2 regions of the Jeotgalibaca arthritidis genome follow, and region 1 is predicted to be linked to the other one. Evidence: a T-box and tRNA genes for the amino acid it is inferred to sense, from the RefSeq annotation. Region 1 holds a T-box; the other holds one or more tRNA genes.
The links. A T-box is a leader RNA that pairs with one kind of tRNA and senses whether it is charged. The one in region 1 lies ahead of thrS (threonine--tRNA ligase), so its partner is inferred to be a tRNA-Thr.

Region 1 (10,289 bases):
AACAGGCTGGTAGAATCGCTTGTGATAGATAAGTCGGTTAGAGTTTGCTAAAATAAAGATAATCATAAGTGTGCAGAAAGGAACGATAGCTATGGCGTTGGAGGATATTAAAATCGGTAAAACGATTGATGAGATTGAAGAAGGGGATTCACTGAGTGTAACGGAAGTCATTGAATTGAAAGATATTTTACTCTATCTAGGATTGACAAATGACAACAATCCGCTCTATCTTCAATATGATTACACGCAATTGACAAAATATAAAAAACCAATTGTGCCAGCTGTCTTGATTATTGGAATTTTAACAAGTAATGTTTCCAAACATCTTCCAGGACCAGGTTCAAATGTGGTTGATGTCTCACTCGATATATTAGAACCCATCCACCATAGTACAACGATTACCTTTGAGTTTGAAGTAAAACGGGTAGATGAACGAAGAGAGCAAGTGACGATTGCGGTAGAAGGAAATTCACTTTCAGGTGATCGCTTGTTGGAAGCTGAATTAATTGTTGAGACACCGGAAAAACTGATTGTTTCACATCCGGAAACCATTGAATAAAAATGAGAAAGTTGGTTTTAAACAGATGGCAGAAAAAAAGAAATTATTATTATTAGACGGAAGCAGTTTGGCTTTTCGATCGTTCTACGGTTTATTAGATTTAAATCGTTTTAAAAATCAAAATGGCTTGCATACCAATGCCTTATTTGCTTTTAATCGCTTTTTAGATAAATTGTTAGAAACAGAAAATCCAACACATATGTTGGTTGCATTTGATGCAGGGAAAACAACTTTCCGTACAGAAGCTTACAAAGAATACAAGGGTGGCCGTCAATCGATGCCGTCAGAATTGGCTGAGCAATGGCCTTATTTTAAAGTATTAATTGATGCACTAGGAAGTAAAACCTATGAATTGGTTAATTACGAGGCTGATGATATTATCGGAACTTACGCAAGGCAAGCAGAAAAGCAAGGCTTTGATGTTGTTATTATAACTGGTGATAAAGATTTGACTCAATTAGCTTCAGACCAAACGCGAGTGGATATTACGGTTAAAGGAGTTTCTGAATTAAAGGCTTATACACCAGCTTCTATTCGAGAGGAAATGGGAATTGAGCCCCTTCAAATCATTGATCTAAAAGGCTTGATGGGCGATACATCGGATAATTATCCAGGTGTTAGAAAAGTTGGCGAAAAAACAGCCCTTAAATTAATCCATGAATACGGCTCAGTTGAAAACCTTTATGACCATATTGATGATATGAAAAAAAGTAAAATGAAGGAAAACCTTATTGAAGATAAGGACAACGCCTTCTTATCTAAGCAATTGGCAACCATTGATGTCACTACACCGGTTGAAATGGACCTTGAAGAACTAGCGCTTAGTGAGAAAGATCATGAGAAACTAGTAGCCTTTTACCGTGAAATGAACTTCAATAGTTTCTTAGACAATCTCGGTCATTCAGAAGAAGACCAGTCTGAAGCCTTTAAAGACATCCATTATGAACGTGTGGAAGACATTACAGATAAACATTTTAGCGATAAAATGGGTCTTTATGTTGAAATGCTAGACGACAATTACCACTACGGCAAAATGATAGGTGTGGCTTGGGGAGATGCCAATCATTTATATGTCGCGCCAATCGAACACATTTTAGAATCAGAAGCCTTTAAAAAATGGGCGGCAGATGATAGTAAAGAGAAACTTGTTTATGATGCCAAACGAACGATAGCGATGTTACACTATGGCGGTATTAGCTTAAGGGGCGTATCGTTTGATGTTTTATTAGCGTCGTACATTATTAATACCAATGATAGTGGCAGTGATATTGCAGCTGTTGCTCAAGAGTATAACTATACGGATGTTTCTTTTGATGAAACGATTTATGGTAAGGGTGCTAAGTTAGCTGTACCTGAAGATGAATCGGTTTTGTTTGAGCATTTAGCTCGAAAAGTTCAAGCTATCTTGAAACTAGAAGAACCGCTACAAATCGAACTAGAAAAAAACAATCAGCATGACCTTTATTTTGATATGGAATTACCACTTGCTAAAATTTTAGCCAAAATGGAATTAAGAGGAATTAAGGTAGAGCCAGAGAAATTGGAGAAAATGAAAGTAGAATTCTCTAAACGATTAGATGAAATGGAAGAAGCAATCTATGAAGAGGCTGGCGAACCCTTTAACGTCAATTCACCAAAGCAGTTAAGTGTTATTTTATTTGAAAAAATGGGACTGACACCAATTAAGAAAACGAAGACAGGTTTTTCAACAGCCGTTGATGTGTTAGAAAAATTAAGTGCGACAGCGCCTATCGCTCAAATGATATTAGATTATCGCCAGTTAGCTAAACTACAATCGACTTATGTGGAAGGGTTATTGAAGTTTATTAAAGCTGAAACAGGTAAGGTACATACACGTTATGTGCAAACATTAACCCAAACTGGACGGTTAAGTTCAACGGATCCTAACTTGCAGAATATTCCGATTCGCATGGAAGAGGGGCGTAAGATTCGCCAAGCCTTTGTGGCTGAAAAAGAAGGGTGGAAGATTTTTGCATCTGACTATTCTCAAATCGAATTGCGCGTATTGGCTCATATCTCAGGTGATGTTCATATGAAGGAAGCCTTCGTTGAAAATCAAGATATCCATACCTCAACTGCTATGCGTGTCTTTGGTATCGAAAATGAAGCGGATGTCGACAGCAATATTCGCCGCCAAGCAAAAGCTGTAAACTTTGGAATCGTTTATGGGATTAGTGATTATGGACTGTCACAAAACTTGAATATTACACGTAAACAGGCTAAAGAGTTTATTGACCGTTACTTTGAGAAATACCCAGGCATCCAACAATTTATGGCTGATATTGTTGAAGAAGCTAAGGAAAAAGGATTTGTGGAAACACTCTTCCACCGCAGACGTTACTTACCCGACATTACGAGTAGTAACTTCAACTTACGCTCATTCGCAGAACGAACTGCGATTAACTCGCCTATTCAAGGATCAGCAGCCGATATTATTAAAGTGGCAATGATTCGTATGGAAGATGAGATTGAAAAACGTGGCTTACAAGCAAAAATGCTCCTACAAGTACACGATGAGTTAATCTTTGAATGCCCTGAAGAAGAAGTGGCTATTTTAGAAGAGCTTGTCCCGCAAGTGATGGAGCATGCGGTTGAATTAAGTGTGCCGCTAATTGTCGATAGTAATTACGGTGATAGCTGGTACGAAGCAAAATAAATAATCATTCAGAAAGGAAAATAGGCGTGCCTGTTTTCTTTTCTGTTCTTATAAGGAGAAGATAAGTATGCCAGAACTTCCAGAAGTAGAAGTTGTTCGCAGAGGATTAAATCAAACGATTGCCCATTCGACGATTAGTCATGTGGATGTCTTTTGGAGTCGCATGATTACACCACCATTTTCATCTGAAAAATTTAAAGACGTATTAGCTGGTGAAACCATTCATACGGTTGAGAGACGAGGCAAATATTTGATTTTCCTATTGGATAACTGGGCTATGGTTTCTCATTTGAGAATGGAAGGCAAATACGAAGTCGTTGACAGTAAGGAAGACTATAAAAAGCATACCCATGTGGTTTTTCATCTAAGTGACGGCAGGGATTTGCGTTACCTTGATGTGAGGAAATTTGGTCGTTTTTCACTTGTACCCATTGATAAGCAAGATGATTACGAACCCTTTAAAAAATTAGGTCCAGAACCAACAGCAGAAAGTTTCCGTTTTTCAGATTTTAAACAGCGCTTATCTCGTACTAGTCGTGCCATTAAAACGGTTATTTTAGACCAGCACGTGGTGGCAGGTGTCGGCAATATTTATGCGGATGAATCGTTATTTGAAGCAGGTGTTAATCCTCAAAAACCAGCCAACGAGTTGAATGAAACAGAAAGTCGGCAACTTCATCAAGCTATTATAGCGGTTATTGGCCGGGCTGTTTCAGCAGGCGGTTCGACCATCCGAACCTATAAAAACAGCTTTGGTGAAGAAGGGCATTTCCAAATTTATTTAAATGTTTATGGGAAAAAGAATCAAGCTTGTCCACGTTGCGGCACGCCAATTGAAAAAATAAAAGTCGGCCAAAGAGGCACTCATTTTTGTCCCAACTGCCAGTATTACGCTAGTGAACAAGAGGGGGACAAGTAAATGTTTGTACTTGGTTTGACAGGCTGTATCGCAACTGGGAAATCAAGCGTATCGCGCTACTTAGCCTCTAAAGGAATAGCCCTTGTAGATGCTGATATAGGAGCTCGCCAAGTGGTTGAAATAGGTAGTCCTGGCTTACAGGCCATTGCTGACTATTTTGGTCCAGACGTGTTGTTGGAGGATGGCAGTTTAAATCGAAAAAAATTAGGCAGCCTTATTTTTTCAGATTCTGAAAAAAGAGCAGCCCTCGATGGCTTATTGGACGGGTATATCCGCCAATGGATGCGTGATCAAATTGATTTTCATCGTCAAAATGGCGTTGATTTATTAGTATTAGATATTCCGCTCTTATTTGAAGCAGGCTACGAGCCTCTATGTGACGCTATTATGGTTGTTTATACGCCAAAGGAGTTACAGTGTCAGCGTTTGATGCAACGTGATGACTTAACCAAAGCTCAAGCCATTGACCGCATGAACAGCCAACTATCGATAGAGATAAAAAAAGAAAAAGCAGATATTGTCATTGATAATAGTGGCGATTTGGCAGAAACCTACTTACAAGTTGATCAATGGCTAGCTAAAAGAGCTGTTGAAAACTAGCCCGAGCTCTTGATAAATATGGTATAATTGCCGTAATAAAGAAGACTAGAAAGGGGTTAAGAAGATGCAATGTCCAAAATGTCATTATAATGGAAGTCGGGTTGTGGACAGCCGCCCCATCGATGATAATAACTCGATTCGTCGCAGACGTGAATGTGAGAGTTGCCACCATCGTTTTACAACATTTGAACGAATTGAACAATCACCATTATTGGTTATTAAAAAGAACGGCACACGTGAAGAATTTAGCCGTGAAAAATTGTTACGTGGTCTCGTGCGGTCGTGTGAGAAACGCCCAATTGCACTGGAACAATTAGAAGACTTAGTCAATACCGTTGAAAAAGAAATCCGCTCACAAGGTGAGAATGAAATTTCATCTCTAGAGATTGGCAAGTATGTGATGGATGAATTGGTAAAAATTGACGATGTTGCTTACATTCGATTCGCCAGTGTTTACCGCCAATTTTCAGACCGTCAAACCTTTTTAGATGAGCTGAAAAAATTGGAAAAGAAAGAACCTCGTGAAGCGGATGCCCCAGCATCAGGGCAAGATGGAGAGGATTCTTAACCATGACTTATCCTTGGAAAGAATTAAGCCCAAAAGACCCATTGACGGTTCGCCAAACTGCCTTTATTTCTGATAGTGATAAAACGATAGTCACATTCTTATATCAACCTATTATCGGGCCTCATGCTTATAGTTTATATATGCTGTTGTTAGCCGAAGTGGCGGGTGGCCTTTATAAGAGTGAAGACCGCCTTCATGCTGATTTGTTGAGCACATTAGGGCTAGGTATTCCAGAGCTTTATCAGGCTCGGGTTCGTTTGGAAGCCATTGGATTATTAAATACCTATCTTAAAAAAGAGGGCGATAAGCATTATCTTTATGAACCATGCCCACCTCTGACGAGTAAGCAATTTTTTGAAGATGATTTAATGCGTCTATTGTTAATGGAATATGTGGGAGAGAACAAACTACGATTACTACAAGAAAAGTTTACTTATCCACTCGTTGATCAAGCACATTTTCAAAAGATTACGAAGTCATTTTTAGATGTCTATGATTTATCGAGTCAAGCTTATAGCAATAAAGCTCAAGTATTGCCACAAGGGCAGGCTTATCTACAAGCTAAAAATGGCCAATCACCTAAACTAAGTACAGCGACATTTGATTTTCAATTGTTAAAGCAATTCTTACAAAAGGAATTTTTTAACCAGGACGCTTTAACAGACGAGGTTCAATCTGCCATAGTCGTTTATCACCACATGTATGGTCTGGATGAAATGGCAATGGCGAACCACTTACTTCGTGCAGCTAACTTGGAAACAGGTCACATTAACTTAAGAGAACTCGAAAAAAGTGTTTTAGATGCGAGAGACCAGCCTGTTCATCCTGCTATGCCACTGCAAGATAAGGTGATGTCAACGATTGAGAAACAGAGCCAGAAAGCTGATGACCGCAAAAAAGAATTAACACAAGCGGGTTATACACCGGCGGAAATCGCGTTAGTTCTCCAAAGCGAACGCATGACACCGATGGCTTTTATTAACGGGATAAAGAAGCAAAAAAATGGAACTGTTACGTCTGCTGAGAAGAAATTAGTGTCTGTCTTACTAGCAGACCACAAATTAGAGCCAGCTGTTTTGAATATGCTTATTTATTATTCCTTAGTCATTCAAAAGCACCCGACTTTGGTGAAAAATATCGTTGAGGCGATTGCCAATGACTGGACACAGTCTAATGTGACTAAACCTGAGCAAGCTATTGAAAAAACCAAACAGTTTGTAGGTCAGAAAAAAGCTGCTGCAGAAAAACGAGAAGAAAATCGCTCAGCCCGTTACTACGGTAAAAATGTGGTTCGAAAGGTTGAGAAATTACCTGATTGGGCCAAAGACAATCAAGGTCCTGTTACGGAAGAATTATTACCAGAAGACGTTCAGAAGAAATTTAATGAACGATTGAAGAAATTTAGAAATAGTGGAAAGGCAGGGGATTCATGATGGATCATGTGGGAAAAGGATTTCGAAATTATATGAACCGTCCCGGTAACAGTGAAAAATTTGAACAAATGGTTCAATCCATTCTTGCCGACTCCGATGTTCAACTCTTTTTGTCTAAACATGAAGACCAATTATCGCAAGCAATGGTAACCAATAGTTACTCAAAATTGCATGAATTTGTTCAAGAAAAAAGAAAGTTAGCAAGAGGGGAAGACGGGCAAAATCCTGGTTATATCCCTGAACTTGCGATTAATGCGGGCTATATTGATGTGGTTTATAAACCAAGTCCAGATACGATACGTAAGGAACGTGAGAAAGAATTGCGCAGTCGTATTAACTCGATTAATATCTCTAAGGACGCGCGTTCTGCCACCATGGAGAAGTTTTTACAGACTTCTGATAGAATGGAAGTTTTGGAATTAGCTTTTAATTTCGTTGAAGCCTATCATGAAAATCCTAAAGACCACCACCAAGCTCTTTATTTACACGGACCATTTGGTGTTGGAAAAACCTATCTACTTGGGGCAATTGCCTACGAATTATCCTTGCATGGGCATTTAACGACCTTAATGCATTACCCAACCTTTACTCAAGAGATGAAGGCCTCAATCGCTGATCAAACCGTTCAGGAGAAACTAACGATTATTAAGAACAGCGAAATATTGATGCTGGATGATATTGGCGCTGAAGTCAATTCAACTTGGATTCGTGATGAAGTGTTAGGTGTTATTCTGCAGCACCGTATGCAAGAAAAATTACCGACTTTCTTTTCTTCGAATTTAACCTTTGAAGAATTGGAACACCATTTACGAATCGGGAACCGTGGTGAAGATGAACCGATTAAGGCAAAACGCTTAATGGAACGGGTGAAATACTTGTCTCAGCAAGTTACTATGACGGGTAAAAACCGCCGCTTGGAATCTTAATATAAAAATAAACTTGCTTTTTAAAAAAGATAGTGGTTTAATATGGTCAGATCATAATAAAAATCGTTGAGAAAGACACACAACTAAAGTGTTATTTGTAGAGAGAGATGGCTTGGTGAAACATCTCAATAAGCTTTGGATTGGACCACTTTCGAGAAGACTTTCTGAATTGAGTAGGAAAGGCCGGGCACGCCCGTTATAGCGTCTAAAGAGTTATCAGCCTAATTGGCGGTAACTGAATTTGGGTGGAACCACGTTAAATTTGAAGCGTCCCATTTCTAGGTGTCAATGCACTTAGAAATGGGGCTTTTTTGTTTTTTGGTCCCAAATTAAACACTCATTCAATAAAAAAATGGAGGAATTAAGATGGCAGAAATTAAAATTACTTTTCCAGATGGCAATGTAAAGTCATTTGAACAAGGTGTGACTGTTGAAGAAGTCGCAAAAAGCATTAGTAATAGCTTAGCTAAAAAAGCTTTGGCTGGTAAATTAAATGGCGAATTGATTGATTACACACGCGCAATTGAAGAAGATGGGGCACTTGAAATTGTGACAGCTGACCATGAAGATGCGCTTGGTATTTTGCGCCACTCAACAGCTCACTTGATGGCCCATGCCCTAACACGTCTGTTCCCAGGTATCCACTTTGGCGTAGGTCCAGCAATTGAAACTGGGTTCTACTATGACACTGATATGGCTGAGCAATTAACTGAAGAACAGTTACCGTTAGTTGAAGAGGAAATGAAAAAGATTATCCGCGAAAATTACCCAATTGTTCGCAGAGAAGTGAGTCGTCAAGAAGCACTTGATTTATTTAAAGCAGATCCTTATAAAGTTGAATTAATTACAGCTTTGCCTGAAGATGAAGTCATTACTGTTTATACTCAAGAAGACTTTACCGACCTGTGTCGTGGTGTTCATGTTCCGTCGACAGGGAAAATCCAAATCTTTAAATTACTATCATTAGCTGGTGCATACTGGCGTGGAAACTCAGACAACAAAATGATGCAACGTGTATACGGAACAGCATTCTTTGATAAAAAAGCGTTAGCTGAGTTCTTGAAAATGCGTGAAGAAGCTAAAGCCCGTGACCACCGTAAATTAGGTAAAGAGCTTGACTTGTTTATGATTTCGCCAGAAGTAGGATCAGGCTTGCCATTCTGGTTACCAAAAGGGGCAACGATTCGTCGTACATTAGAACGTTATATTGTCGATAAAGAAGTGAGCTTAGGTTACCAACACGTTTACACACCAATTATGGCGAATGTTGATTTATATAAAACATCTGGTCACTGGGATCACTACCATGAAGATATGTTCCCACCAATGGATATGGGTGACGGCGAAATGCTAGTGCTACGCCCAATGAACTGCCCACACCATATGATGGTTTATAAAAATGATGTTCACAGCTACCGCGAATTGCCAATTCGAATTGCTGAACTAGGTATGATGCACCGTTATGAAAAATCAGGCGCATTGTCTGGTTTACAACGTGTGCGTGAAATGACATTGAATGATGCTCACGTTTTTGTTCGCCCTGATCAAATCAAGGAAGAATTTAAACGCACACTTGAATTAACATTAGAAGTTTACAAAGACTTCAGTATTACAGACTATCGCTTCCGCTTGAGCTACCGCGATCCTGAAGACAAAGAAAAATACTTTGACGATGATGACATGTGGAACAAAGCAGAGAGCATGTTAAAAGAAGCTATGGATGAAATGGGACTGGAGTATTTTGAAGCAGTAGGCGAAGCAGCCTTCTACGGTCCTAAATTAGACGTTCAATTCAAGACTGCTATCGGCCTTGAAGAAACAATGTCGACAATTCAATTAGACTTCCTATTACCAGAACGCTTCGATTTAACTTATGTTGGCGAAGATGGTGAAAATAACCACCGTCCCGTTGTTATCCACCGTGGGGTTATTTCAACAATGGAACGTTTTGTAGCTTACTTGATTGAAGAATACAAGGGTGCTTTCCCAACATGGTTGGCTCCTGTTCAAGCAACAATCATTCCGGTTAACTTAGATCTTCATGCTGATAAAGCTTATGAATTGAAAGCTGAAATGGCGCGTCTAGGCATGCGAGTAGAGGTTGATGATCGTAACGAAAAAATGGGATATAAGATTCGTGCATCACAAACGCAAAAAATTCCATACCAAATCGTTATTGGTGATAAAGAAGTAGAAGAAAATACAGTAACTGTTCGTCGTTATGGTTCAAAAGACATGAATACTCTATCAAAAGCTGAATATTTAGAATCTGTTGTGGACGAAATTAGAAATTTCAAATAAAATAGACGCTAATAAGAAAAACCCCTCATTTAAAAGGGGTTTTTCTTAATAGAGAGGTGAATAAGGTGTTACGAGATAAATTAATGAAACGCTTGACTGAGCGAGAAGAAGAAATGATTGCATTGCGTCGTCATTTTCATGAGAATGCGGAGATTTCTCACCACGAATTTCAAACAGCAGAAACGATTGCTGCTTTTTATGAAGGGAAAGATGTCCATATTCAACGTAATGTTGGGAATGGTGTTGGAATCGTTGTAACGATTGAAGGAAAGTCTCCAGGTAAAAAAATTGGTTTACGAGCAGATT
Region 2 (10,289 bases), 720 kb from region 1:
TCTGCCTTACCACTTGGCTATACCGCCGAAAAACTGGGGTAGCTGGATTCGAACCAACGAGTGACGGAGTCAAAGTCCGTTGCCTTACCGCTTGGCTATACCCCATTAATAAAAGGGCGACTGATGGGAATCGAACCCACGAATGCCGGCGCCACAAGCCGGTGCGTTAACCACTTCGCCACAATCGCCATAATCCAAAACAGGGGTAGCAGGAATTGAACCCACACCAACGGTTTTGGAGACCGTTGTTCTACCTTTAAACTATACCCCTAAGGACTTAAAAAAAAATGGAGGGGGGCAGATTCGAACTGCCGAACCCGAAGGAGCGGATTTACAGTCCGCCGCGTTTAGCCACTTCGCTACCCCTCCATGGTGGCTTGGGACGGAATCGAACCGCCGACACCTTGAGCTTCAATCAAGTGCTCTACCAACTGAGCTACCAAGCCATTAAGAAGTAATACTTTATTTAATTAATACAACTGTATTAACGGTTCCGACGGGATTTGAACCCGCGATCTCCTGCGTGACAGGCAGGCATGTTAACCCCTACACCACGGAACCAATGGAGGTTAACGGGATCGAACCGCTGACATCCTGCTTGTAAGGCAGACGCTCTCCCAGCTGAGCTAAACCTCCATGATATAAAACATACAGCTTATAAATCATCAATTAAATGACGATATGACCCGTACGGGATTCGAACCCGTGTTACCGCCGTGAAAGGGCGGTGTCTTAACCGCTTGACCAACGGGCCAGTTAAAAGTAAAAATGGGCCTAAATGGACTCGAACCATCGACCTCACGCTTATCAGGCGTGCGCTCTAACCAGCTGAGCTATAGGCCCATAAAATAAAAAAGCGGGTGAGGAGAATCGAACTCCCGACAACAGCTTGGAAGGCTGTGGTTTTACCACTAAACTACACCCGCGTGGCGGTTCCGACGGGATTTGAACCCGCGATCTCCTGCGTGACAGGCAGGCATGTTAACCCCTACACCACGGAACCATTTTAAAAAAATTGCGGGGGCAGGACTTGAACCTGCGACCTTCGGGTTATGAGCCCGACGAGCTGCCAACTGCTCCACCCCGCGATAATATTAATAGATAACTTTTAAAAAAGTTATAAAGGAGGATAAGGGATTCGAACCCTTGCACGCTTTTACACGCCTGACGGTTTTCAAGACCGTTCCCTTCAGCCGGACTTGGGTAATCCTCCGAGATGTTAATGATATTCAATTTACCATAAAAATATGATAATGACCCGTACGGGATTCGAACCCGTGTTACCGCCGTGAAAGGGCGGTGTCTTAACCGCTTGACCAACGGGCCTTTGTTTAAAACGGAGAAGGAGGGATTTGAACCCTCGCGCCGGTATGATCCGACCTACACCCTTAGCAGGGGCGCCTCTTCAGCCACTTGAGTACTTCCCCAATCAAAGATAGCTTATGCTGCAAGTAAGTTTGCTGCAATGGACCTTGCAGGACTCGAACCTGCGACCGGACGGTTATGAGCCGTCTGCTCTAACCAACTGAGCTAAAGGTCCAGGCTCTTAATGTGACCTTTTTTGAACGTCCATTTTTAAAAATAGCGGCGGAGGGGATCGAACCCCCGACCTCCCGGGTATGAACCGGACGCTCTAGCCAGCTGAGCTACACCGCCAAAAAATATTAAATCGGGAAGACAGGATTCGAACCTGCGACCCCTTGGTCCCAAACCAAGTGCTCTACCAAGCTGAGCTACTTCCCGTAATTTAAATGCACCCAGCAGGAGTCGAACCTGCAACCGCCTGATTCGTAGTCAGGTACTCTATCCAATTGAGCTATGGGTGCATATTAAAAATGCCGAGGATCGGGGTCGAACCGATACGGTGAGAACTCACCGCAGGATTTTAAGTCCTGTGCGTCTGCCAATTCCGCCACCCCGGCATTACAATATTATAAAACTTTAAGGATATGATCCTTAAAGCGGAAGACGGGGTTCGAACCCGCGACCCCCACCTTGGCAAGGTGGTGTTCTACCACTGAACTACTTCCGCAAAAAGATGCCGGCTAAAGGACTTGAACCCTCGACCCTCTGATTACAAATCAGATGCTCTACCAACTGAGCTAAGCCGGCAAATTTTTAAAATGCGGGTGAAGGGACTTGAACCCCCACGCCTTGCGGCGCTAGATCCTAAATCTAGTGCGTCTGCCAATTCCGCCACACCCGCGCATCTTTTTATGCAATTGATAAAAAGAAATGAGTCATGCAGGGCTCGAACCTGCGACCCTCTGATTAAAAGTCAGATGCTCTACCAACTGAGCTAATGACTCAACTAAAGAGTTGAATTGTGAGTATTACTCACTTTGTCATATTACTATGACTATGGAGGTTAACGGGATCGAACCGCTGACATCCTGCTTGTAAGGCAGACGCTCTCCCAGCTGAGCTAAACCTCCGAAAATGTAAATATTATGTAAAGAACAGTTCTTGAACATAATACAATATTTTTTGCTAATCTGCAAGTTATTTTCTTTTGAAAACTTATTTTTAAAAGAAAATATATGCGCGGCAGCGTCCTACTCTCACAAAGGGAAACCCTTCACTACAATCGGCGCTAAGAAGCTTAACTTCTGTGTTCGGGATGGGAACAGGTGTGACCTTCTTGCCATCGCCACCGCACATATTGTCATGGCTGTTGCTGCTTTAGCAGTTTACAGACATGATACACTTGGGCTATGCCCACAGTGTTCTTTTGAGGTTGTTCCCTCAAAACTGAATAGTTAACATGAAACCTTTGGTTTGAAACCCATTTTACTTGATTACCGTTTTATTATTGGTTAAGTCCTCGACCGATTAGTACTAGTCCGCTCCATACATCGCTGCACTTCCACTTCTAGCCTATCTACCTGATCGTCTCTCAGGGGTCTTACTCATTTAAAATGATGGGAAATCTCATCTTGAGGGGGCTTCACGCTTAGATGCTTTCAGCGTTTATCCCGTCCACACATAGCTACCCAGCAATGCCCTTGGCAGAACAACTGGTACACCAGCGGTGTGTCCATCCCGGTCCTCTCGTACTAAGGACAGCTCCTCTCAAATTTCCAACGCCCGCGACGGATAGGGACCGAACTGTCTCACGACGTTCTGAACCCAGCTCGCGTGCCGCTTTAATGGGCGAACAGCCCAACCCTTGGGACCGACTACAGCCCCAGGATGCGACGAGCCGACATCGAGGTGCCAAACCTCCCCGTCGATGTGAACTCTTGGGGGAGATAAGCCTGTTATCCCCAGGGTAGCTTTTATCCGTTGAGCGATGGCCCTTCCATGCGGAACCACCGGATCACTAAGCCCGACTTTCGTCCCTGCTCGACTTGTAGGTCTCGCAGTCAAGCTCCCTTCTGCCTTTGCACTCTACGAATGATTTCCAACCATTCTGAGGGAACCTTTGGGCGCCTCCGTTACATTTTAGGAGGCGACCGCCCCAGTCAAACTGCCCGACTGACACTGTCTCCCCACCCGATAAGGGTGGCGGGTTAGAGTGGTCCTGCTACAAGGGTAGTATCCCAATGGCGCCTCCATCGAGACTAGCGTCCCGACTTCAATGGCTCCTACCTATCCTGTACATGTAGCAGAAACAATCAATATCAACCTGCAGTAAAGCTCCATGGGGTCTTTCCGTCCTGTCGCGGGTAACCAGCATCTTCACTGGTACTATAATTTCACCGAGTCTCTCGTTGAGACAGTGCCCAAATCGTTACGCCTTTCGTGCGGGTCAGAACTTACCTGACAAGGAATTTCGCTACCTTAGGACCGTTATAGTTACGGCCGCCGTTTACTGGGGCTTCAATTCAAAGCTTCGCCGAAGCTAACCTCTCCTCTTAACCTTCCAGCACCGGGCAGGCGTCAGCCCCTATACGTCATCTTTCGATTTTGCAGAGACCTGTGTTTTTGATAAACAGTCGCTTGGGCCTATTCACTGCGGCTGACCTTGCGGTCAGCACCCCTTCTCCCGAAGTTACGGGGTCATTTTGCCGAGTTCCTTAACGAGAGTTCGCTCGCTCACCTTAGGATGCTCTCCTCGACTACCTGTGTCGGTTTGCGGTACGGGCAGTTGGTTTCTAACTAGAAGCTTTTCTTGGCAGTGTGACATCAGGAACTTCGGTACTTAAATTTCCCTCCCCATCACAACTTGTCCGTATAGTAGAAAGCATTTGACTCTCCACAAGACTTGTTGCTTGGACGTGCTCTTCCAATCGCACGCATTTCCTTAGCCTCCTGCGTCCCTCCATCGTTCAAACAAAAACAACTGGTACAGGAATATCAACCTGTTGTCCATCGCCTACGCCTATCGGCCTCGGCTTAGGTCCCGACTAACCCTGGGAGGACGAGCCTTCCCCAGGAAACCTTAGTCATACGGTGGACGGGATTCTCACCCGTCTTTCGCTACTCATACCGGCATTCTCACTTCTAAGCGCTCCACCAGTCCTCACGGTCTAGCTTCAATGCCCTTAGAACGCTCTCCTACCACTCAACCTATTGGTTGAATCCACAGCTTCGGTGATCTGTTTAGCCCCGGTAAATTTTCGGCGCAGGGTCACTCGACTAGTGAGCTATTACGCACTCTTTGAATGATGGCTGCTTCTGAGCCAACATCCTAGTTGTCTGTGCAACCCCACATCCTTTTCCACTTAACAGATACTTTGGGACCTTAGCTGGTGGGCTGGGTTGTTTCCCTTTCGACTACGGATCTTATCACTCGCAGTCTGACTCCCGGACTTGAATCCATGGCATTCGGAGTTTATCTGAATTCGGTAACCCGAGAAGGGCCCCTAGTCCAAACAGTGCTCTACCTCCACGATTCGTTTATCCGAGGCTAGCCCTAAAGCTATTTCGGAGAGAACCAGCTATCTCCAGGTTCGATTGGAATTTCTCCGCTACCCACACCTCATCCCCGCACTTTTCAACGTGCGTGGGTTCGGTCCTCCAGTGCGTATTACCGCACCTTCAACCTGGACATGGGTAGGTCACCTGGTTTCGGGTCTACGACCACATACTCATTCGCCCTATTCAGACTCGCTTTCGCTGCGGCTCCGTCTTTTCAACTTAACCTCGCATGGGATCGTAACTCGCCGGTCCATTCTACAAAAGGTACGCCATCACCCATTAACGGGCTCTGACTACTTGTAAGCACACGGTTTCAGGTACTATTTCACTCCCCTTCCGGGGTGCTTTTCACCTTTCCCTCACGGTACTGGTTCACTATCGGTCACTAGGGAGTATTTAGCCTTGGGAGATGGTCCTCCCGGATTCCGACGGAATTTCTCGTGTTCCGCCGTACTCAGGATACTGGTAGAGCTGCTTTAGATTTCGCATACGGGGCTTTTACCCTGTTTCGCGTGGCTTTCCAGCCAGCTTCTGCTATCCATTACAGTCTCACGTCCCAGTCCTACAACCCCAAAGAGCAAGCTCTTTGGTTTGGGCTTTTCCCGTTTCGCTCGCCGCTACTCAGGGAATCGAATTTTCTTTCTCTTCCTGCAGGTAATGAGATGTTTCAGTTCCCTGCGTGTACCTCAAACACGCTATGTATTCACGTGTTTGTAATATCCTATCAAAGATATTGGGTTTCCCCATTCGGAAATCTCCGGATCATAGCTTACTTACAGCTCCCCGGAGCATATCGGAGTTAGTCCCGTCCTTCATCGGCTCCTAGTGCCTAGGCATCCACCGTGCGCCCTTATTCACTTAACCTATGGTCAAGTTTCAGCCATTGCTGGCCTTTACTATCAAACTGTTTTCGTTAAAAAACTGTTCAACGTGTAACGCGGTAAAATGTTTTGGTTTCTTACTTTATATTTCATGTTATACTATTCAGTTTTCAAGGAACAATTGGTTTGAGAGTTAACCTCTCAAAACTGAACAAGAATGTGAACATCGGCAGGTTCCATATAATTTCCTTAGAAAGGAGGTGATCCAGCCGCACCTTCCGATACGGCTACCTTGTTACGACTTCACCCCAATCATCTATCCCACCTTAGGCGGCTGGCTCCCATAAGGGTTACCCCACCGACTTCGGGTGTTACAAACTCTCGTGGTGTGACGGGCGGTGTGTACAAGACCCGGGAACGTATTCACCGCGGCGTTCTGATCCGCGATTACTAGCGATTCCGGCTTCATGCAGGCGAGTTGCAGCCTGCAATCCGAACTGAGAATGGCTTTAAGAGATTCGCTTGCCCTCGCGGGTTTGCTGCTCGTTGTACCATCCATTGTAGCACGTGTGTAGCCCAGGTCATAAGGGGCATGATGATTTGACGTCATCCCCACCTTCCTCCGGTTTGTCACCGGCAGTCTTATTAGAGTGCCCAACTGAATGCTGGCAACTAACAATAGGGGTTGCGCTCGTTGCGGGACTTAACCCAACATCTCACGACACGAGCTGACGACAACCATGCACCACCTGTCACCTTGTCCCCGAAGGGAACGTCCTATCTCTAGGAGTGTCAAGGGATGTCAAGACCTGGTAAGGTTCTTCGCGTTGCTTCGAATTAAACCACATGCTCCACCGCTTGTGCGGGTCCCCGTCAATTCCTTTGAGTTTCAGCCTTGCGGCCGTACTCCCCAGGCGGAGTGCTTAATGCGTTAACTGCAGCACTGAAGGGTGGAAACCCTCCAACACTTAGCACTCATCGTTTACGGCGTGGACTACCAGGGTATCTAATCCTGTTTGCTCCCCACGCTTTCGAGCCTCAGCGTCAATTACAGACCAGAGAGTCGCCTTCGCCACTGGTGTTCCTCCATATATCTACGCATTTCACCGCTACACATGGAATTCCACTCTCCTCTTCTGCATTCAAGTTCCCCAGTTTCCAATGACCTTCCACGGTTGAGCCGTGGGCTTTCACATCAGACTTAAGGAACCGCCTGCGCTCGCTTTACGCCCAATAAATCCGGACAACGCTTGCCACCTACGTATTACCGCGGCTGCTGGCACGTAGTTAGCCGTGGCTTTCTGGTTGGGTACCGTCAAGGTAAGAGCAGTTACTCTCCTACTTGTTCTTCTCCAACAACAGAGTTTTACGATCCGAAAACCTTCTTCACTCACGCGGCGTTGCTCCGTCAGACTTTCGTCCATTGCGGAAGATTCCCTACTGCTGCCTCCCGTAGGAGTTTGGGCCGTGTCTCAGTCCCAATGTGGCCGATCACCCTCTCAGGTCGGCTACGCATCATCGTCTTGGTAGGCCGTTACCCTACCAACTAACTAATGCGCCGCGGGTCCATCTCCAAGTGACAGCACAAAGGCCGTCTTTCCTTCAGCTTCCATGTGGAAGCTGAAACTATGCGGTATTAGCACCCGTTTCCGGATGTTATCCCCCTCTTGAAGGTAGGTTACCCACGTGTTACTCACCCGTTCGCCACTAACGTCATAAGGAGCAAGCTCCTTAATCAATTCGTACGACTTGCATGTATTAGGCACGCCGCCAGCGTTCGTCCTGAGCCAGGATCAAACTCTCATGTTAAATGTGGGCTCTTGTACAGAAACCCGACATGAAAAGCTGAATAGCTCTTTTTTGCTGACTTAATGTTTTTGCGATTATTATCGCGATTCGTTGTGTAATCCTTATAAATAAGAATTACCCTGCACGTTTGGTTCGTTCATTCTTTGTTCAGTTTTCAAAGGTCAAATCCGTTATCACGTGTTACGTTAAGTTCGTGTCGTGACAACTTCTACATATTACCACGCTGTTGATTAAGTGTCAACAGTTTTTTAAAACTTTTAAAAAAGTTTTTTCAGCTGTTTTTTGAGAAACAACTTTTATATCTTATCATCTTAACAACCTTTTGTCAAAAGTTTTTTTACTTTTTCAGATGTTTTGAAAAGATGTATTTGCGCTCCTTAAACAAGCGACTTCGTTATAATAACATCTGATTTACAAAAGGTCAACATATTCTGGTGTATTAATATCGACTAAATTTACCGACACCGCGTTTAGTTCTATTATATTCTTCTTTTAAATCTATACCTTTTGTTTATAATAGATATGTAAACTATATCCCGTTTATAACTTAAGGAGGATGAACATGCAAGAACCATTATTTATGAACCCTAAGCTTCAAGAAAAAATCTGGGGTGGAACAAAGCTACGTGATATCTATGGCTATGAAATCCCAAGTGAGCATACTGGTGAGTGCTGGGCAATTAGTGCCCATTTAGATGGCGTTGGCACTATTTCGTCAGGTAGCCACGCTGGTGTGCCTTTAAATGAATTATATGAATCACATCCTGAGCTATTTGGTAATCCCTCGTCACCTGTGTTTCCTCTATTAACTAAAATTATTGATGCTACTGAAGACTTGTCCGTTCAAGTTCACCCTGATGATGAGTACGGATTAAAGCATGAGAATGACCTAGGTAAGACAGAATGCTGGTATATCATTGATGCGGATGAAGGTTCTGAAATTGTTTATGGACACTCTGCTCAAACAAAGGAAGCTTTTGCTGAGATGATTGAAGCTGGTCAATGGGATGACTTATTGACTCGCGTTAAAGTTAAAAAAGGTGATTTCTTCTTTGTTCCAAGCGGCACCATTCATGCTATTGGAGCGGGAATTATGATTTTAGAGACACAACAGAGTAGTAATACAACTTATCGTGTCTATGACTATGATCGTCTTGATGATAATGGTAATGGTCGTGAATTACATATTCAGCAATCAATTGATGTTTCTATGATTCCTCATCAAAATCCTGATTTGTTTATTCAGACTAAAAAACTAGATGACAATGAGATTGTTACTCTTATTGAAAGTGACTACTTCTCTGTTTATAAATGGAATATTCAATCTAGTATTCATTTTGATAAACATGCACCTTATACTTTAGTCAGTGTTATAGAAGGAAACGGACAAGTTATTGTCAATGACATCTCTTATCCACTTGCTAAAGGTGATCACTTTATTTTACCAGCTACAGTAACCTCTTGGGACATTAGTGGTAACTTGGAAGTCATTGCTTCTAACCCTGGACCAAAAAATAGTTAATATATAGAAGAAAAAGAATCGAGAGACGCGCTCTCGATTCTTTTATTTTACTTGATTAGCTAAGAGGATAGCCCCTGTAATTCCTGCATTATCTCCTAAACCTGGTTTCACTAAATATGAATCAAGTTCAGGTACATCAACATAATTCCCTAGTAAGGCATCGAATGCTTCCTTTACCTTATCTAGCATCTTAGGTGCGTGCATAACGCCTCCGCCTAAAATAATACGTTCTGGACGAAGAATAACAGTATAGGCTACTAAAGCTTGTCCTATGTAGTTAGCCATGAAATCCCAAACTTGGTGGTCTGGATCAACATCTTTACCTGCCATATCTAGACGCCCATTAATAGAAGGACCTGCTGCCATTCCTTCTAAACAGTTTCCATGGTATGGGCAAAAGCCGTCATAATGATCATCTTGATGTGGTTTTACTAATAAGTGTCCCATTTCAGGATGACCAATTCCTTCTAATAATTGACCATTTACAATAGCTCCAGCTCCTACTCCTGTTCCAATGGTAATATACATCACATTATCTAATCCGGCTGCTGCCCCTTTTTCTGATTCACCTAGTGCGGCAGCATTAACATCCGTTGTCCATCCCATTGGAATATCATAACGTTCTTTCATAGCTCCTAAGAAGTCGAAATCTTTCCATGCCAATTTTGGTGTTGATAAAACATAGCCATAAGTTTCCGATTTTTCGTTAATATCAATCGGTCCAAATGAGCCAATTCCGATACTTGCTAATTTATATTGATCAAAAAATTCAAAAACGTGTGCTAATGTTTCTTCCGGTGTCGTTGTTGGGAAAGAAACGCGCTCAATAATTTCATTGCTTTCATTTCCAATTGCACATACAAATTTTGTTCCGCCTGCTTCAATTGCTCCTACTAGCATGATTAGTCACCTATTCTTCTTATAATTTGTTATTTAAAACCCTTCCAAATGATTATAAGTCTTTAATAGAAAGTTCTCAACTAAGTATATACCTTTTTAATAAAAAAACGATGGTAAGAAAAGAATTTATCTTTTCTTACCATCGATTGATCGTTTTTTCGTATGGGTTATGGGGGGCTCGAACCCTCGACCCGCTGATTAAGAGTCAGCTGCTCTACCAACTGAGCTAATAACCCAATGACTAACAAAATAAATTTTACTCCTCTTTGGATTAAAATGCAAGAATTTATGACAACCTTTTTTCTTTTTTTCTGTCATTAAATAGATAAAAACACGTCCTTTCTATACTACTACGAAGGACGTGTTTTCATAAC

Region 2: it has a tRNA-Thr gene. The T-box ahead of thrS (threonine--tRNA ligase) is inferred to sense a tRNA for this amino acid. The anticodon was not compared.

What each region holds. Positions count from the first base shown of each region.
Region 1 covers NZ_CP049740.1:1,746,878-1,757,166, forward strand. Annotated here, with positions in the region: gene G7057_RS08795 (hotdog family protein) at 92-559, shown strand; gene polA (DNA polymerase I) at 585-3,236, shown strand; gene mutM (DNA-formamidopyrimidine glycosylase) at 3,304-4,155, shown strand; gene coaE (dephospho-CoA kinase) at 4,156-4,755, shown strand; gene nrdR (transcriptional regulator NrdR) at 4,820-5,323, shown strand; gene G7057_RS08820 (replication initiation and membrane attachment family protein) at 5,326-6,756, shown strand; gene dnaI (primosomal protein DnaI) at 6,756-7,682, shown strand; T-box leader at 7,740-7,960, shown strand; gene thrS (threonine--tRNA ligase) at 8,049-9,983, shown strand; gene G7057_RS08835 (amidohydrolase) at 10,049-10,289, shown strand, end outside.
Region 2 covers NZ_CP049740.1:1,029,682-1,039,970, forward strand. Annotated here, with positions in the region: tRNA gene G7057_RS05170 (tRNA-Cys) at 1-27, opposite strand, end outside; tRNA gene G7057_RS05175 (tRNA-Gln) at 34-105, opposite strand; tRNA gene G7057_RS05180 (tRNA-His) at 116-188, opposite strand; tRNA gene G7057_RS05185 (tRNA-Trp) at 201-271, opposite strand; tRNA gene G7057_RS05190 (tRNA-Tyr) at 289-369, opposite strand; tRNA gene G7057_RS05195 (tRNA-Phe) at 371-446, opposite strand; tRNA gene G7057_RS05200 (tRNA-Asp) at 489-561, opposite strand; tRNA gene G7057_RS05205 (tRNA-Val) at 564-636, opposite strand; tRNA gene G7057_RS05210 (tRNA-Glu) at 683-754, opposite strand; tRNA gene G7057_RS05215 (tRNA-Ile) at 770-843, opposite strand; tRNA gene G7057_RS05220 (tRNA-Gly) at 856-926, opposite strand; tRNA gene G7057_RS05225 (tRNA-Asp) at 928-1,003, opposite strand; tRNA gene G7057_RS05230 (tRNA-Met) at 1,016-1,088, opposite strand; tRNA gene G7057_RS05235 (tRNA-Ser) at 1,124-1,213, opposite strand; tRNA gene G7057_RS05240 (tRNA-Glu) at 1,255-1,326, opposite strand; tRNA gene G7057_RS05245 (tRNA-Ser) at 1,338-1,427, opposite strand; tRNA gene G7057_RS05250 (tRNA-Ile) at 1,467-1,540, opposite strand; tRNA gene G7057_RS05255 (tRNA-Met) at 1,583-1,656, opposite strand; tRNA gene G7057_RS05260 (tRNA-Pro) at 1,670-1,743, opposite strand; tRNA gene G7057_RS05265 (tRNA-Arg) at 1,753-1,826, opposite strand; tRNA gene G7057_RS05270 (tRNA-Leu) at 1,837-1,922, opposite strand; tRNA gene G7057_RS05275 (tRNA-Gly) at 1,961-2,032, opposite strand; tRNA gene G7057_RS05280 (tRNA-Thr) at 2,040-2,112, opposite strand; tRNA gene G7057_RS05285 (tRNA-Leu) at 2,125-2,206, opposite strand; tRNA gene G7057_RS05290 (tRNA-Lys) at 2,237-2,309, opposite strand; tRNA gene G7057_RS05295 (tRNA-Val) at 2,363-2,435, opposite strand; rRNA gene rrf (5S ribosomal RNA) at 2,543-2,658, opposite strand; rRNA gene G7057_RS05305 (23S ribosomal RNA) at 2,813-5,727, opposite strand; rRNA gene G7057_RS05310 (16S ribosomal RNA) at 5,938-7,493, opposite strand; gene manA (mannose-6-phosphate isomerase, class I) at 8,056-9,015, shown strand; gene G7057_RS05320 (ROK family protein) at 9,058-9,915, opposite strand; tRNA gene G7057_RS05325 (tRNA-Lys) at 10,079-10,151, opposite strand; gene dnaB (replicative DNA helicase) at 10,289-10,289, opposite strand, start outside.